One region of the Vreelandella profundi genome, then DNA from elsewhere that is predicted to be linked to it. Evidence: predicted binding sites of a transcription regulator. Region 1 holds the regulator's gene; each other region holds the start of a gene.
The links. The regulator sigma-54, encoded in region 1, starts transcription at its own class of promoters, with help from an activator protein. The targets are predictions, from matches to a motif close to TGGCACNNNNNTTGCTNT.
Positions count from the first base shown of each region.

Region 2: codB (cytosine permease) is a predicted target of sigma-54. The motif match lies at 1,247-1,264, and genes of this name have one in related genera.
Region 3: KUO20_RS05015 (HAD-IIB family hydrolase) is a predicted target of sigma-54. The motif match lies at 1,976-1,993, and genes of this name have one in related genera.
Region 4: KUO20_RS03870 (NarK family nitrate/nitrite MFS transporter) is a predicted target of sigma-54. The motif match lies at 1,751-1,768, and genes of this name have one in related genera.

Region 1 is NZ_CP077941.1:1,338,158-1,341,304, reverse strand. It holds gene lptB (LPS export ABC transporter ATP-binding protein) at 1-580, shown strand, start outside; gene KUO20_RS06145 (RNA polymerase factor sigma-54) at 704-2,116, shown strand; gene hpf (ribosome hibernation-promoting factor, HPF/YfiA family) at 2,263-2,571, shown strand; gene KUO20_RS06135 (PTS sugar transporter subunit IIA) at 2,576-3,046, shown strand; gene rapZ (RNase adapter RapZ) at 3,109-3,147, shown strand, end outside.
Region 2 is NZ_CP077941.1:3,170,092-3,173,238, reverse strand. It holds gene codB (cytosine permease) at 1-1,195, opposite strand, end outside; gene KUO20_RS14480 (ATP-binding protein) at 1,300-2,709, opposite strand; gene KUO20_RS14475 (response regulator) at 2,706-3,147, opposite strand, start outside.
Region 3 is NZ_CP077941.1:1,079,952-1,083,098, reverse strand. It holds gene KUO20_RS05020 (glycosyltransferase family protein) at 1-976, opposite strand, end outside; gene KUO20_RS05015 (HAD-IIB family hydrolase) at 998-1,912, opposite strand; gene KUO20_RS05010 (glycosyltransferase family 32 protein) at 2,380-3,147, shown strand, end outside.
Region 4 is NZ_CP077941.1:834,401-837,547, forward strand. It holds gene KUO20_RS03865 (nitrate regulatory protein) at 1-154, opposite strand, end outside; gene KUO20_RS03870 (NarK family nitrate/nitrite MFS transporter) at 237-1,589, opposite strand; gene KUO20_RS03875 (patatin-like phospholipase family protein) at 1,944-2,963, opposite strand; gene KUO20_RS03880 (murein L,D-transpeptidase catalytic domain family protein) at 3,070-3,147, opposite strand, start outside.

The DNA of each region.
Region 1 (3,147 bases):
TGTCGGGCTGGTCAAATCTGACGCCGGCAAAGTGGGCATTGACGACTTAGATTTAACCCGCGCCCCGATGCATGAACGCGCAGCGGCAGGCATTGGCTACCTGCCCCAGGAAGCGTCTATTTTTCGCAAATTATCGGTTGCCGATAATATTATGGCGATATTAGAAACGCGCAAAGAACTCGACCGCCCAGGCCGCGAAGAGCGCCTGGAAGCCTTGCTTGAAGACTTCCACATCACCCATATTCGCGACAATCTAGGCATGAGCCTCTCAGGCGGGGAGCGCCGCCGTGTAGAAATTGCCCGCTCGCTAGCAACTGAACCCGCCTTCATCTTGCTAGATGAGCCCTTTGCCGGGGTTGACCCCATTTCAGTGGGCGAGATTAAAACCATCATTCGCGCGCTAAAACAGCGCCATATTGGCGTTCTGATTACCGATCATAACGTCCGTGAAACGCTGGACATTTGTGATATCGCTTACATTGTCGGCGATGGCCATATCATCGCCAGCGGCCCCCCGGCGTCGATCCTCACTAACCAGCAAGTCAGGGATGTTTATCTGGGCGCAGATTTTCGTCTGTAGGCTTATTTTTGCCCATAAATCCCGCTTTATAACGCTTTAACTACCAATGGCATGCTTATTGCACTTGCACCCAGCCCCCACTCGCACTAGGGTAAAGCATTCCGATTAACGAGTGGTTCTCAAATGGTCATGAAAGCTTCTCTTCAACTGCGCATTGGGACACAGCTGACCATGACACCTCAGCTGCAGCAGGCCATCGCCCTGCTGCAGCTATCGACTCTGGACCTTCGCCAGGAAATTCAGCAGGCCCTAGATGCCAACCCTATGCTGGAACAGGAAGATGAGTTCGGTGAAGAGGCCGTGAGCGAGCCTAAAGAGGAGGAGTGGTCAGAGAGCATCCCCACCGAGCTTTCCGTTGATAGCGACTGGTCGGACACCTATCAAGACCTTGGCGGCACGGGCAGCAGCAGTGAGGGCCCTGATTTTGAGCGCCAGGCTGCCGAACAGAGCCTTCACGGCCACCTATTGTGGCAACTCGCCATGACCGATTTTAGCGCGCGTGAGCAGCTGGTTTCCGAGAGTCTCATCGACGCCCTAGACGCCAACGGCTACTTGACCCAGCCGCTTAATGATATTCGTGAAGGGCTACGCGCCCAGGGTATTGATGGCCTTAGCCAGCGCGAAGTGGAAACAACATTACTCAAGCTGCAGCAGTTCGAGCCCACCGGTATTTTTGCCCGCGACCTGCGTGAATGCTTGATGCTGCAGCTCGCTGCCCTGCCAGATGATACGCCGCTGCTGGTGCCTGCCCGCAGGCTAGTGCGCCAGTTTCTTGAAGCGCTCAGCAAAGATGACATGCGCTTACTCAAGCGCCGCTTAGGGCTCGATGACGAGCAGCTAGCCAATGTTATCCAGCTAATTCGCAGCCTAGATCCACGCCCAGGCAGCGCTTACGGCGTGACCAACGACAGCTATATCACGCCCGATTTAGTAGTGCGTCATGATAATGAGGGCTGGCATTTAGAACTCAATCAGGACGCCCTGCCTCGGCTGAGAATTCAACCTGACTACGCCAGTTTGATAAAGCGTGCGGATAAAAGTCAGGATAATCAGTTTTTGAAAGAACACCTGCAGGAAGCGCGCTGGTTAATTAAGAGCCTTTCGAGTCGTAACGACACGCTGCTGCGAGTGGGCCGTGAAATCATTACCCGTCAAATCGGCTTTCTCGAACACGGCGAAGAATCCATGAAACCGCTGATTTTGGCCGATATAGCCTCAGCCGTTGAGATGCATGAATCAACGATTTCACGGGTGACAACGCAGAAATATATTCATACGCCGCGCGGCGTGTTTGAACTGAAATACTTTTTCTCTAGCCAGGTGAGCGGCCAGGATGGCGACAGCCACTCCAGCACCGCGATACGCGCCCGCCTGAAGAAACTGATTCACGAAGAAGCCCCCGGCAAGCCGCTTTCGGATAGCCGCTTAGTGACGTTATTAGAAGAAGGCGGCATTCAGGTTGCGCGCCGCACGGTAGCCAAATACCGTGAAGCCATGGGCATTCCCTCTTCCAGTGAGCGGCGCCGTTTACGCTAGGAGCTGCCAGGTTTCAGCGAAACTCTCGACAAGGGCTTTGCAACGGAGCAAAAAGGGTTACAATCAAAAGGGCTACATATCTAAGTACTAAGTACAGTCCCTAAGTACCGTTCCTAAGTACAGCCCGATAGATAAGGAGTACGTCAATGCAAGTAAATATCACTGGTCATCACGTAGAACTGACTGACGCCTTGCGTGACTATGTTAATGAAAAGCTTGAGCGTGTTGAGCGTCATTACGACAATATAACCACGGTGCAGGTCACCCTATCGGTGGAGAAAGAACGCCAGCAGGCAGCCTGCACACTGCATGCAGCAGGTGCTGATTTACATGCAGAAGCCCTAGACAGTGATATGTACGCCGCTATCGATGCGCTGGCGGACAAAATTGATCGTCAACTCGTTAAACATAAGGAAAAAGCACAAGCCCGCGCCCAAGGCGCTGGTGTGCGTTAATTCAATGACGTTGGAAACCATACTCCCCCCAGAACGCGTTCTCTTCGACGTACCTGGGGGCAGCAAAAAAAGGGTGCTGGAATTTTTCAGCACCTTTATCGCCCAAAATACGCCCAGCCTCGATAGCCAAGAAGTGTTCAGCCGATTAATCGGCCGAGAGCGCCTAGGTAGTACAGGAATTGGCAACGGCGTGGCTATTCCCCATGCCCGCAGCCCTCACTGTTCTACGCCTATTGCTGGTTTTTTAAAGCTCTCAGAAGCGATTGATTTTGATGCTATTGACGGCGACCCCGTTGATCTAGTGTTTGTACTTCTGGTACCGGAACAAGCGGACGACACACACCTCTCTTTGTTAGGCCAAGTAGCCACCGTCATGAATGATGCGGATACTCGCCAGCAGCTACGCAAAGCAGGCAGTCAGCGCGAACTACTTGATCTCATTACCGCTAAAATTCGTGAGCATTCAGCGGATTAAACGGCGATCACTGATCACCAAGCCCCCATTTAAGCCGTTGGATTAACGCGAAGAGAAACTCTATGCAACTGGTCATCATCAGCGGTCGTTCTGGGTCTGGC
Region 2 (3,147 bases), 1.8 Mb from region 1:
TTCCTGCTGCCACTACAACTCCCACCAACGGCGGCAGTAGTGGTGAGAAATAGGCTGCCCCGGCACCTAGCGCGTAGGCCGCAAGCCCACGGCGATTGAAGTCGGGGAGCCGAGCTTTATCGAGCGAGGGATAGTGACCTTTATGTTTGAGCCAGAAATCCGCCATGATCACGCCGCCCATCGGCGGAATAAAGGTGCCAAGCAGAACCAAAAAGGGGATGAGGAGGTTATACATTCCGCCGACGGCTAATACGGTTCCAATGACCGCACCGCCTACCGTCACCAAACGACGTTTCTCGGTACGCAGCAAATTGCAGCCTGCGACGGCGAAGTTATAGATCGTGTTGTCCTGAGTGGTCCAAATATTCAGAAACAGCATGAGTACCGCGATGGTGACAAATCCTTGGGCGATCAGCACATCGACGATATCCGCCTGCTGATAAATCATGGTGCCCAGCGCACCGGTGAGTACCATTAAGCCATTGCCGATAAAAAATGCCGCTAAGGTCGCAATGACGGCAGTTTTGGGGGTTTTAGCGAAACGACTCCAGTTGGTGGCCTGGGTGCCGCCACTGATAAACGTTCCGATAATGACGGTAATGGCGGCTGCTATGCTCATGCTTTCCGTCGGCGTTTGCTGACTTAATCCCGCGATGCCTCTTACATCAACCAGCCCGGTGAATAGGCTCATCAAAATAAACAGCATCATCGCCGGCACCGCGAAACGCGAAAGCCAGTCCATTCCTTTGTAGCCGATCATGGCGGTTACGCAGAAACCCAACCCAAATAGCACCATTAAGGGGATTTCCAACCATTCAGGCATCCCAGTGGTGCGTACTAACACTAACGCAATCGTAGCGGTGCCCCAGGCGTACCAGCCAATTTGAGTGAAACCAAGAATGAAGTCGGAGAGTTTGCTGCCTTTCTCGCCAAAGCAGAAGCGCCCCATTAGGACGGAGTTAAGCCCGCTTTTACAGGCGATATAAGCAAGCGTTGCTGCATAAGCACCCAGCAGTAAATTGCCTATCAGGATGATCCATAGCAGCTGGCCAATAGGAAAGGCTTGGCCCAGCGTGCCGCCAGCCCACATGGTGGCGGTGAAGAAGGTGAAACCCAACAAAATCATGGCGGTTGAAAATAGCCCTTTACGGGCATGGGTAGGAACTTCGCTGAGCGGATAGTCAGAGTGGTTCATGGCGGTGTACCCCGAAGTAAGTCCACAGCCTGTTAGCTGCTGGCTATATACGAAGCAAAAGCCGTGCCAAAGCGTCGATTCCTTAGTGCTAGTGGCCGCTGCGTTTAAAGACTTGCATCACGCTCCCATATAACCATGGCTTCTAAGCCATGAGAAGGGCTGTTAGTAAGTACGAGTCGAGCGTGCTGGCGCTTTGTCAGCTCGGCCACAATTGATAATCCTAGCCCGCTACCTGTAATGCTCTGATCAGTGGCTCTGCGAAACCGCTCAGTGACTTTATCGAGTAAGTGCTCAGCAAGCCCCGGCCCCGTATCGCGGACAATAAGGTGTGGCGATGAATTTGAATACACTAGCTCCACTTCGATAGAGCCTCCCGCTGGTGTGTAGCGAAGTGCGTTATCTAAGAGATTACGAAACAGAATTTCGACCTCTGTTTTATCAGCATATATTTCTAAACGCGTTAGACCCTTTAACGCCAAGTGTTGCTGCTTGGCCTCCACCAGCGGCCATAGCTCGGCGATTAATTCGGCAACGAGAGGGTAGAGATCAATAGCGGTTGATGGGCTGGTCGTTAATCGATCCAGGCGCGCCAAGATAAGTAGCTGCTCCACCACTCGTTGAAGTCGTTCAACACCAATATAGGCTTTTTGTAATGATTGTTGCTCGCCAGCCTGAGCGTTATCCAGATGAATACGTAACGCCGCGAGCGGCGTGCGCATTTCATGAGCGGCATCAGCCGTAAAGCGTCGTTCGCGTTCGAGTGTTTCTGCGAGCCTGGTAATGAAGCCGTTTAAGGATTGATGAAGGCCTTTCAGTTCTTTCGGGACATGACCGTCAAGTTGACGTAAATCACGCGCATTGCGCTGCTTAACTTGGCCGGAAAGAGCGCTGATCGGACTAAGACCACGCCGGATAATACGGCTGATAAACCATAATAAGATGGGGAATAGAGCCAACATCGGCAATAGGTTGTTCCAGGTAATGCGCTCAACCACTGCATCATGAAAGGTACTTTGTAAACCCATACTAATCCAGGTATCGCTAGCAACGTCGAACATGCTGAAAACTCGCCAGCGCTGTCCATCGTATGCTTCCCAACGATAGCCTTCTTGGCTGGGCGAAGGAAAAGGGCCGGCATCATTCCACCTGCCGCCTAACAGGCTGGGTGAGCCATCAGCATTCCAGAAACCTAGAACGAGCTTTAGCTCCTCTTCATGATAAAGCTTGGCCGAGGCGCTATCGATGGCGGGTGATTCCACTGCCTTGCCGTCTTGGTACAGCTGAGCAGCATGCCCTGGAAGGCTCATGCGTGACGCCATGCGAGCATAGTCGTCGGCTGAAGCATCAGGATTAAGTTGTCCCGCCACAATGCGGCTATGCAAACTTAGCTGCGTGTCGAGTATTTCTTCTAACTCATGATCAGTAATTAAGTAGGCTGCCGTCACCGCGATTCCTCCGGCAACCGCTAAAGCGAGTGCTAACGCGAGTACTAAATAACGCCGAATAGAAGTCATGTTGCGCTGCTATCAAGGCGGTAGCCGATACCACGCACATTAATGATCAGATGCTTTGTGAGCTTTTTACGCAAATGGTGGATGTGCACCTCAACAGCATTAGATTCCACTTCATCTTCCCAGCCGTAGAGCAGGCTTTCCAGACGTGGTCGAGATAAAACTCTGTCGGCATGGCGTGCAAGCTCTAAGAGCAACGCATATTCTCGTCGCCCCAGCTTTACCTCTTCGCCGTGCCAGTGTACGCAGTGCTGCGCTTCGTCGATACACAGTTTGCCTACCGTTAGTGCCTGAGAAGCACGCCCTTCAGAACGCCGCGTTATTACCCGTAATCGCGCTAATAATTCATGCAAATCAAACGGCTTTAGGACGTAGTCATCAGCGCCCGCATCTAACCCACGAATACGATCCTCGATGGCGTCGCGCGCAGTCAGAATAAGA
Region 3 (3,147 bases), 260 kb from region 1:
CGAAACGATAGTAGGTGGCCTTAATCGTGCGAAAGTCTTCGCTGCTAAAGGTAATACCTTGGGTCGCCAATTTGCGATACAGCGCTTTAGAAATATCTAGGCTCATGCGATTTAAACCACCGTCTGGATCATCTTCGCTGACCGGCTGATGCTTGTGATCATACGCATCGGCAATATCCACTTGGCACAGTTGACGCAGGGAGTAGTTGCGCTGTAATTCAGACAAAACGCCAATTTCTAGCCCCCAGTCTGCCGGTATACGGATACCTTCCAACACGTCGCTGCGCATGGCGAACTCACCCGAGAGCGGGTAGCGAAAGCTATCCAAATAGTCCAGATAAGGCAGCGGCCCACAAACGGTTTTTAACGCCCGCAACAGCGGCGTTACTAATAGCCGTGAGACGCGACCATTGAGCTTCCCTTCGGCAATGCGCGGGTAATAGCCTTTACAGAAACGGTAGTTAAAATTCGGATGAGCGACCGGATACATCAAACGCGCCAGCAAACCCCGCTCGTAGGTCAAAATATCACAATCGTGCAGCCCGACTACCGATGACCGCCCAGACGCCAAGACATACCCTGCGCAGTACCACACATTGCGCCCTTTGCCTGGTTCTAACGCACCCAGCCCGTGCTCTTCTAGCTCCGCATCCAAGGCACGTAACCGCGGGCCGTCATTCCACAAAATACGCGTATGCTGAGGCAGGCGAGAGAAAAACTCCTTGGCATATAAAAACTGCTCACGATCAGCCCGATCCAGGCCGATCACAATCTCATTGAGATAAGGCACTTTCACTAACTCATCAACAATCGCCGGTAATGCGGTTCCTTCCAATTCGGAAAATAACGAAGGCAGGATCAATCCCATTGGGCGTCGACGTGAAAATTGACATAGCTCCTGCTCTAGCGCTTCTACTGAGCGTCGAGTGAGGTTGTGAAAATCAGTAATAATGCCGTTTTGATGAAAGTCGCTCATATGCCTGCCTTCCTGAGTGAGTTAAATAACGGCTTCACATGTTGGTGCCGCGACTAAACGGCGTTCGTCTCGCCCCCAAAAATGGGCCACCCCCTCGGCCCAGCCAGTCGGCCCTGCTGCTTGCGTGCGATATAACGACAGGTTTTTAGGCTCAACGATCAAATCATGGCAGCCGCGAATAACCACGGCGTGATCGACGGCTTCCAGCATCGTGATGTCGTTGGGCCCATCCCCCAGGCCAAGTGACAGCGGCGTGCGCCCTCTTAAGGCGGCAAATCGCTTAATCAACCACGCCACCGCGCTACCTTTATCGGCGGTGCGCCCCATGACATGCCAAAAACGCCCGCCTTGGGTCAACGCCAATCCATCGCCTTCCAAGGCAGAGCGGAAGGTATCCAAGGCAGCCGCACTGTCTTGCCATAACAGTGGCTCGCTGCCTTCTCGCTGACGCGCGTCTCGGGCGCGCGCTTCGTCAAGCCCGGTGAGCTCCATCACTTCTAAGACGCTCATCTCACCCATACGCGTAAAGCGACACCCAAGTCGTTCGCGCCACACCTTTAGGCGAGCACGAATAAAGCCAATATCGACCCCCGGATGCTTGATCACTACGCCGTCGCGCCCACTGCTCGGGCGATCTAAGCGTGCATGGCACCAGCCCGGCGGCAGGCCAATGACAGCGCCATTTTCAGCAATAAAAGGAGTTGCGGTAAGACCCAGCGCTTCGCGTAAAGGGATTAGCTCGGCACGGGTTTTACTGGTGACAGGGATTACCGGTACTCCCAGCTGTTTTAATCGGGCAAGCCACGGCACAGCGGGACTGAAGTCATAGCTATGGTGGTCTAATAGCGAGCCATCTAAGTCGGTGACAACTAAGCGAGGCTGCAAAGCAGGATCTATAGACAAAATGGGTGCTGAGGGATGATTGGCTTCAGGCATGGCACTACCTCGTTTCAGTCTTAACGCACTGCCAAGACGTCGTGTCTGGATTACCAAGCTTATAACGCAAATAACACGCCAAAAAATATAAGTTCTTATTTCGCAGTGAGTTACATATCACTAGTGTAGCGGCATAGCGCTCAAGCCAATGGCAGCACCAAAAAGCAGCACCGTGAGCGCACCAAAAAAGCGCATAGAAAAACTGGCACGTGCTGCTGTCTTCCAACGGCTGTGTGGCTAATGCACAGTGGTGCTAATAACCTGCCCACCGCGTGTAGGCTAAACCTTTCTAAAATGATGCATTAAAGCAAAATGCGCGCTAGCATACTCACCGAAGAAATGACTGCAGAGTGAGCCCTTTCCCACCAGCCGTTAGCCAACGGTCAGCGTAATTGGTTACCTTGTTAGAGGGCCAAGGGGGCTGGTAACGCCATCTCATCCCATCGCCAAATATGTAAAGGTTTCCTATGGGTCGTCAACGACAGACTGTTAAGCAGCATATTATTGTTATTGCTAGCCGCGTCATCAAACTGGCCGCCAATATCACCAAAGTGCTTTGCTATCCTTTTCACGCTGCCTTTCCTAACAAGCGCTTTACGCTGCCAGCCTATGCGCCGCCGTTGCTTCAGCCCACCGCCAAGAAGGTGGCAATCCCGCAGATTATTTGGCAGACCAACTTTACAGACAAAGTGACGCTGCCTGTTTATCTAAACTATTTATTTAATCGCCTGATGGCCCCACGTTTTGAATATCGCTTTATGGTGACGGAAGCAAGGCATCTGTTTATTGCGGATCACTATGACAGTGAAATCACTCAGAACTATTTGAAATTACAGATAGGTGCCGCACAGGCTGATTTCTGGCGGCTGCTGGTACTACAAGAATATGGCGGCGTTTATTTAGATATCGATGCCCATGCTATTTGGCCGTTAAGCGATACGTTAGCCAGAAATACGGAGGAGCTGTACGTCGTCACGCGGCGTGGGGATTTCAGTAATTACTTTATTGCCAGCAAGCCTCAAAACCCGAATCTCGAAAAATTAATCAATCAGGTTAATAACAACATTAAAGACAATCAGCTCATTAACGTATTTGAGCTAACCGGGCCAGGCGTGTTCAATCAATTGCTAAACATACAAGAGGTGCCCACGGTTTCTTACCGCCATGCCTGCAACCAAGGCAGCTTTACTAACGAGCACTTCCAGTACATCGATAAAGCCGCGGGCAAGTGGACC
Region 4 (3,147 bases), 500 kb from region 1:
AGGCAAGGTAGACCGTGGAGGCGCCACGCTCACGCTGCAGCATATGAATAAAGCGGCTGATGTCGCCGACAATGTCAGCGGTAATGGCAAGGTGGGAGAGGCTGTCGATATCGCAACGGATGGCGGTTAGTAGCAGCTGCTGCGCTGAAGACATAGAGTTTTTCCTGGTCGCTTACCGCTTAAAGTCATCACTCCCTTACCGCTATTAAGCGTTGGGGGAGTGTATTCAAAAGAGCTTAACGCAATGATAGAGCGCCTGCGCCTACTTCATCGCCTGCCGCATCACGGTAAGCTTTAGCCTCTTCGGCTTCTGTTGCGTCGCTAAAGCGTACCAGCAATACGCAGGATGCCAGTGCCAGCACCGTAAGCCCCAAATAGAACAGGCCCTGCTGATAGCTCAAACTTTCGCTGCGAAAGAGAAAAGCCGCACCGACCGCGCCGACGTTACCCCCCGCGCCGACAATGCCCGCTACCGCACCCAGCGCTTTTTTATTGATAAAGGGTACCACGCCGTAGGTGGCACCTTCTGCCATCTGCACAAACAGGCTAAACACCAACATGATGCCAATGGCGAGGCTCAATACATGCATCTGTGAGAACGCCACCAGCGCAATGCCTTCGCAGATGAGGGCAATAAACAGCCAGCGCACGCGTCCTTTTAAGCCGTTTTGCTTGGCGAAAAGATCCGAGAAGATACCGCCTAGCGTACGGGCAAAAATATTCATCAGTCCGAATAAGCCAGCAATCAGGCCCGCGGTGGCTAAAGTGAGATCAAATTTATCGAAGAAGTAGATCGCCGCAATATTGTTAATCGTTAGTTCTACGCCGAAGCAGAGACCATAGACAACGAATAGCGCCCATACGCGTATGTCCTTAGCTGCGGCTAGGAAGCTTTGCTTGGCGCCATTCTCACCGGTGGCTTCAGGTAGCTCGCCCCGTGCGCGCAGCTCGCTGAAGTTGCCGTTGGGAGCATCCTGAGTGAAAAACCAGTAACCGATGCCGGTAAACAGCATGACCACGCCGGGCACCATCATCGCTAAGCGCCAGCCGAAGGCTTCGTTAACACCTAGCATTAGCATGCCTGAGAAGATCAGCGGCATAAGAATTTGCGTTGTGCCACCCCCTAAATTGCCCCAGCCCGCGCTGGTGGCATTGGCGGTTCCCACTACGTTAGGCGCGAACATCATCGTGGTGTGGTATTGCGTGATCACAAACGAAGCGCCGATGGCACCAATGGCTAAACGGGCCAGCAGAAATGTCTCAAAGCTATTGGCGAGGCCAATGCCCATCACCGGAATGGCGCCTAAGAGCAGTAGGCCGGTATAGGTTTTACGTGGACCGATTCGATCGCAAAGGACGCCAATCGCTAGCCGAACAATCACCGTAATAGCGACCGAGGCAATAATCGTATTACCAATTTGTGTTTGGGTGAGTGAAAGGTCTTCACGCACAATCGCCATTAAGGGGGCGATACCAAACCAGCCGAAAAAGCAGATATGAAACGCGAACCATGAGAAGTGGAAGGCGCGCATTTGCGGCGTGGAAAAATTAAACAGTCGAATGCGGTTGGCTTTATTGCGGATGTCCATGATGGCCTCACAGGGCATAAAACGAGTTTTCTGTTACGCGACACCACCAAAACAGCGTCGCGCAAACAGTTGACGAGAACATGCCTTCATCATTGAAGGTCAGTTTCGACGCACTCGTACCCAGTCGGGCCTGGTCCACGCCTACCACCACTGGTAGGAGTTATGCAGGTAGTTTGCCAGTTGCCTATTTATTTTTAAAAATCATAATCTTATTTTTTTAAGAGATTGCTCAGAGCGGGTCTTGCCTATCCGCGTGCTGCATGATTGGGCATGCGATGTCCGCTCTGCGGCATCTTGGTGCTTCGCAGGAGGGTAACGCTGCAGGGAGGAGGGCGAGCCTATGCGCGACGCTACTTATTCATGCAGATAAACCGCATCTATATCCAGCGTGGAGTGGTCGCCAATAGCGTCGAAATTTTCGCTCAGCCAGCGTTCGGCGGCGGCCTGGCCGTGTTCAAAGAGGTGGCATAAAAAAGCCCACTCAGAATTGGATTTACTTGAAACAGAGAGCTCCTCAAGCGCTTGCTCACCGCTGATGCGATGAAACAGTGCCTGCTGATAACAGTTTGTAATGCCTTGCTCTTCAAGGGCATGCTTAAGCAGCGCTATCATTCTGATCTCTTTTATCAGCGCTGAGTTAAACGTAATTTCATTAAGGCGATTCATAATCGCCGACGCTGAGGTGGGTATCTCGTTGCGGCTAATGGGATTTATTTGTATGAGAAGTATGTCCCGTGCGCCGCACTCTTCCATTAATGGAAATAGGGCGGGGTTGCCCATATAGCCGCCGTCCCAGTAGGCCTCACCATCGATTTCTACGGCTTGAAACATAAAGGGCAGGCAGGCGGATGCCATTACCGCATCAACGCTCATTTCTTCGCGGCGAAACACGCGCTGTTTTCCCGTGCGCACGTTAGTCGCCGTGATAAACAGCTTAAGCTGCTGGCATTGTCGAACCCGCTCAAAATCAATATGGCTGGCCACAATATCGCGCAGCGGATTAATGTTAAGCGGGTTAAGCTGGTAGGGCGAGACTACGCGACTTAATAGATCCATGGCGACAAAGCCGGGCGATTGGTCAAGGCTCCAGTTGCCGGTCAGCATATCCATGGGGGAGCGCCGAATGGGGCTGGCCATGCCTGCACGGCTGACCGCTTGCCAGAAGTCGTGCAGGGCTTGCCTGGCAGTTTGTTTATCACCTCGAGTCAGCGCATCGGCCATTACCACGCCGTTCATTGCCCCGGCGCTGGTGCCGCTGATGCCCTCTATTTCAATGCGGTCATCTGCCAGCAGGCGATCAATCACTCCCCAGGTATAAGCGCCGTGGGCGCCACCACCTTGTAAGGCGAGGTCTAGCTTTTTGACGTTGGCCATATGCTTTTTCCCATTGCGACGGATGAAGAAAGGCGTTGCTGTGGATGCAGCATGGCATAGGCCGCTCGTGAAAACGAAATGCTATTGATCCGCACGTGCCGCGGTCTTAGTGGAGAGCAATCTGCTCGGCCCCCGCTGCGCAGCCTAGAAAGGCTGAGTTGGCAAGCCACTCGGCGTCAGGATA